One region of the Streptosporangium longisporum genome, then DNA from elsewhere that is predicted to be linked to it. Evidence: riboswitches for the same ligand, from Rfam matches in the RefSeq annotation. Region 1 holds a riboswitch; the other holds the start of a gene.
The links. A riboswitch is a leader RNA that binds a small molecule or an ion and turns the genes downstream of it on or off. The one in region 1 is predicted to bind glycine.
Positions count from the first base shown of each region.

Region 1 (2,384 bases):
GCGCACCGGCGCACGTATCTTCGCGAGTGAGGAGGTGGTCCGGGAGGCAGGGGTGATCATTCCCGACGACCAGGAGGACGAGGTGGAGAAGTTCAGGGAGTTCCTTGACACGATCACGCCCGAGGACTTCGGCCGCGCGGGGTAGGAATTTCGGTGCATTTACGCTTCACGACGCGCCGGGTGGGGTCGTTGACTGGACTTGGCCCCAGTCCTACGGTGCAAGTGAAACCCACGGCCGTGCGTAAACCCCCAGATCAGGCCGTGGGATGAGAGAAAGCCGGAGGTCCGCGTGGCGGTCAGCAGCGGCGAGGGTAGAAACGCCGACCAGGATGACCCGGAACGGCGCCAGTCGGCACGTCAGCGCGCGGGTGAAGAGGGTCTGCTGTTCGACGGGGAACCGGTGAACACGCCCGCCGACCTCGGCTACCGGGGCCCGACGGCCTGTTCCGCGGCCGGGATCACCTACCGGCAACTCGACTACTGGGCCCGTACCGGCCTGGTCGAGCCCACCGTGCGGGCCGCGCACGGCTCGGGTTCCCAGCGGCTGTACGGCTTCCGCGACATCCTGGTCCTCAAGGTCGTCAAACGCCTGCTCGACACCGGCGTCTCCCTTCAGCAGATCCGCATCGCCGTACAGCACCTGCGCGACCGGGGGGTCAACGACCTCGCCGGGATCACCCTGATGAGCGACGGGGTCAGCGTCTACGAGTGCACCTCGCCCGACGAGGTCATCGACCTGCTCCAGGGCGGTCAGGGAGTCTTCGGCATAGCGCTCGGACGGGTGTGGCAGGAGGTGGAGGGCTCCCTCGCGGATCTTCCCGGCGAACGCGCGGAGTCGGGCGGGGGCCCTTTAGGCGATCATCACGCCGATGAGCTCGCCCGGCGTCGCAGAGCACGACGAACAGGGTAAACTCGGACTCGCCACTGACCCTGTGCGGGAGAGTCCCCGGCACGACCGGGGCGCCGAAGGAGCAACCTCCCCGGAATCTCTCAGGCACCCTGTACCGCACGGACGAGGCAACTCTGGAAAGCAGGCACACCGGCCAGGTGTGCCTCACCGACGGTGCAAGCCTCCCCTCATGGGCAGGTGAAGCTCTCAGGTCGCGGCCCAGGCCGCGATGACAGAGGGGGAGACTCCGGTCGCACGCCCGCGCCCGGCGCCGGTCTCCACCCCGTCTGGGAGGCTTTCCATGACCGATCTGTCCCCGCTCGGCGAGCTCGCCGCCCCGCCGTTCGCGACCCGTCACATCGGGCCCGACGACGCCGAGCAGACCCGCATGCTGGAGGCGGTCGGCTTCGCCTCCGTCGCCGACCTGGTCGCGGTGGCCGTGCCCGAGGCGATCCGCTCGGCCGAGCGGCTGAACCTGCCCCCGGCGGCCTCCGAGGCCGAGGCCCTGGCCGAGCTGCGCGTCCTGGCCGGGCGCAACACCGTGATGACCTCGATGATCGGCCTGGGCTACCACGACACGATCACCCCGGCCGTCATCCGCCGCAACCTGCTGGAGAACCCGGGCTGGTACACCGCGTACACGCCCTACCAGCCGGAGATCTCCCAGGGCCGGTTGGAGGCCCTGCTCAACTTCCAGACCGTGGTCTCGGACCTGACCGGCCTGGACGTCGCCGGCGCCTCCCTGCTGGACGAGGCCACCGCGGCCGCCGAGGCGATGACCCTGGCCCGGCGCGCGGGCCGCAGCCCCTCGAAGGTGTTCGTGGTGGACGCCGACGCCCTGCCGCAGACCAAGGCGGTGCTGCGCACCCGCGCTGAGCCGCTCGGCATCGAGCTGGTCGAGAGCGACCTGGCCGGCGAGCTGCCCGACTGCTTCGGCGTGCTCGTGCAGTACCCCGGCGCCAGCGGCCGGATCCGCGACTTCCGCGGTGTGTCCGAGGCCGCCCACGCCCGCGGCGCCCAGGTGGTTGCCGCCGCCGACCTGCTCGCCCTCACCCTGCTGGCCGCCCCCGGCGAGCTCGGCGCCGACATCGCGATCGGCTCCACCCAGCGCTTCGGCGTCCCGCTGGGCTTCGGCGGCCCCCACGCGGCCTACATGGCGGTCCGGGACGGCCTCCAGCGCCAGCTTCCCGGCCGCCTGGTCGGCGTCTCCCAGGACGCGGACGGCCGCCCGGCGTACCGCCTCGCGCTGCAGACCCGCGAGCAGCACATCCGCAGGGAGAAGGCCACCAGCAACATCTGCACCGCCCAGGTCCTGCTCGCGGTGATCGCCGGCATGTACGCCGTCTACCACGGCCCCGAGGGCCTGCGCAGGATCGGCCGCCGCACCCACCGCCACGCCGTGGTCCTCGCCGAGGGCCTGCGCCAGGGCGGCGTCGAGGTCGTGCACGACACCTTCTTCGACACCGTGCTCGCCCGGGTGCCCGGCCGGGCCGCC
Region 1 is NZ_BAAAWD010000033.1:7,961-10,344, reverse strand. Features, by position in the region: gene ABD832_RS41815 (bifunctional nuclease family protein) at 1-145, shown strand, start outside; gene ABD832_RS41810 (MerR family transcriptional regulator) at 290-910, shown strand; glycine riboswitch at 926-1,017, shown strand; gene gcvP (aminomethyl-transferring glycine dehydrogenase) at 1,191-2,384, shown strand, end outside.

Region 2 (2,384 bases), on a different contig from region 1:
CCCCCAGCGCCTCGGCCGCGTAGGCGGTGATCCCCACGGTGAGGGTCAGGCCGTCATCCACTCCGGAGACCCACTCGTGTTCCTTGGTGTAGTGCAGGTCCTCGGGAATGCTGCTCATTTTGTCCTCCTGTAGAAAGGCAGTGCGACGACCTCGACCGGTTCGCGGCTGCCCCGGATGTCGACGGCCAGTCCCGACGCCAGGCCGTTGTCCACGTAGGCCATGGCGATGGGCCTGCCCAGCGACTGCGAGGGAGCCCCGCTGGTGACCTCCCCGACGACCGTGCCGTCGGCGGCGACCACCACCGGGTACCCGTGCCGGGGCACCCTGCGGCCGCTCGTGACCAGGCCGACCAGGCGGCGGCCCGGCGGGACGTCCCTGAGGGGTTCGAGGGCGGCCCGGCCGACGAAGTCGCCCGGCTTGTCAAACCTCACCACACGGCCCAGCCCGGCGTCGAACGGAGTCAGGTCGGCCGACAACTCGTTGCCGTAGAGCGGCATGCCCGCCTCCAGCCGGAGGGTGTCGCGCGCGGACAGGCCCGCCGGGACCAGCCCGTGCGGCGCGCCCGCCTCGCTGAGGGCGCACCAGATCGCCTCGGCGTCCTCGGCCGCGACGAACAGCTCGAACCCGTCCTCGCCGGTGTACCCGGTACGGGCGATGAGGGCCTCGTGGCCCGCGACCACGGCGGGCAGGCCCGCGTAGTACTTCAGCCCGTCCAGGTCGGCCTCGGTGAGACCGGCCAGGATCTCCGCCGAGCGCGGGCCCTGGATCGCGACCAGCGCGTACCGCTCGGAACGGTCGTCGACCGCGGCGTCGAAGCCCTTGGCGCGGCCGGTCAGCTCGGCGGCCACCCGCGGGTAGTTGGACGCGTTGGCGACCACCATGAACTCGGCGGGGGCCAGCCGGTAGACGATCAGGTCGTCCAGCACGCCGCCCCCGGCGTCGACGATCATCGTGTAGCGGGCACGGCCGGGCTCCAGCGCGGACAGGTGGCCGACCAGCGCGTAGTCGAGGGCCTCGGCGGCCTGCGGGCCGGTCACGAAGATCTCGCCCATGTGGGAGAGGTCGAACAGGCCGGCCGCCCGGCGGACCGCGTTGTGCTCGGTGGACTCACTGCCGTAGCGGAGCGGCATCAGCCAGCCCGCGAAGTCGGTCAGCGTCGCGCCAAGGGCCTCGTGGACGCCGCGCAACGGCGTAGGTCGGGACATGTGCGCACCTCAGGCAGGGGACAGATGAGATCATCCTCCCCCTCTGTCATGGGTGCCTGAGAGTTTCATCCGGTTTTTGCCGGACTTTCACCTTCGGCGAGGCCACGGGGCCTGCTTTCCAGAGAGCACCTACCCGCACGGTCCTTTGCCTTGAGAGGTTCGCGGGGAGGGCTTGCTCCTTCAGGGGTCCTGGCCTGGATGTCAGGACGCTCTCCCGCACGGGATTCATCGGTGTCACCGCCAGCCTAACCGCCCGCACCGGCCGAGCGGAATCCCCCGCCGCCCTCGCCGGCCTCGCCAGTGGGCTCGGCCCGGAGGCCGGTCAGGGGGAGGTGTGCCGGACCAGGGCCTCGAACAGGGCCGACTCGTCGTCGGCCTCGGGGTGCCACTGGACGGCGACGGCGAACGGGTGCTCGTCCAGCTCCACGGCCTCGATCGTGCCGTCCTCGGCGTGGGCGGTCACGGTCAGGCCCTCGCCCGGCCGGTCCAGGGCCTGGTGGTGGTAGTGGGCCACGTCCACCGTCTCGGTGCCGAAGATCTTCGAGGTCCGGCTGCCGGGGGCCAGGCGCACCGGCATCCTGCCGTGGCTCCCGGGGGCCGGGGCGTGCCCGGAGTGACCGACCACGTCGGGCAGGTGCTGGTGCAGGGTGCCGCCCAGGGCGATGTTCAGGATCTGCATGCCCCGGCAGACGCCCAGGAAGGGCAGCCCCCGCTCCAGCGCCGCCCGGACCAGGCCCAGCTCGGCGTCGTCGCGGAACGGCCGGACGTATCCGGTCCTCGGGTGCGGCTCCTGCCCGTACCGCTCCGGGCCGACGTCACCGCCACCGGCCAGGATCAGCCCGTCCAGCCGCTCCACCAGCGGCGCGGGGTCACCGGCCGGGGGCACGATCACCGGCTGCCCGCCCGCGCGGGCCACATGGTCGACGTAGTCGTAGGGCAGCAGCGCCGTCGTCACCTCCCAGACGGTGAACCGGGCGGGCTCGACGTAGCAGGTGATGCCGATGACGGGACGGGACATGATCTCTTGCCTTGCCTTGCTCTCAAGGGAGCCGGGCCCGGTGGCTCCGGGCCCGGCAGGGACTCCCCTACAGCGGGGTGACGTACGCGCCGGAGATGCCTCCGTCCACCAGGAACTCCGAGCCGGTGATGAAGCTGGCGTCGTCCGAGGCCAGGAACGC
Region 2 is NZ_BAAAWD010000004.1:70,131-72,514, forward strand. Features, by position in the region: gene gcvH (glycine cleavage system protein GcvH) at 1-118, opposite strand, end outside; gene gcvT (glycine cleavage system aminomethyltransferase GcvT) at 115-1,206, opposite strand; glycine riboswitch at 1,240-1,334, opposite strand; glycine riboswitch at 1,335-1,433, opposite strand; gene ABD832_RS03465 (gamma-glutamyl-gamma-aminobutyrate hydrolase family protein) at 1,529-2,224, opposite strand; gene ABD832_RS03470 (3-oxoacyl-ACP reductase) at 2,292-2,384, opposite strand, start outside.
Region 2: linked by a shared signal. The riboswitch ahead of gcvT (glycine cleavage system aminomethyltransferase GcvT) and the one ahead of gcvP (aminomethyl-transferring glycine dehydrogenase) in region 1 are both predicted to bind glycine.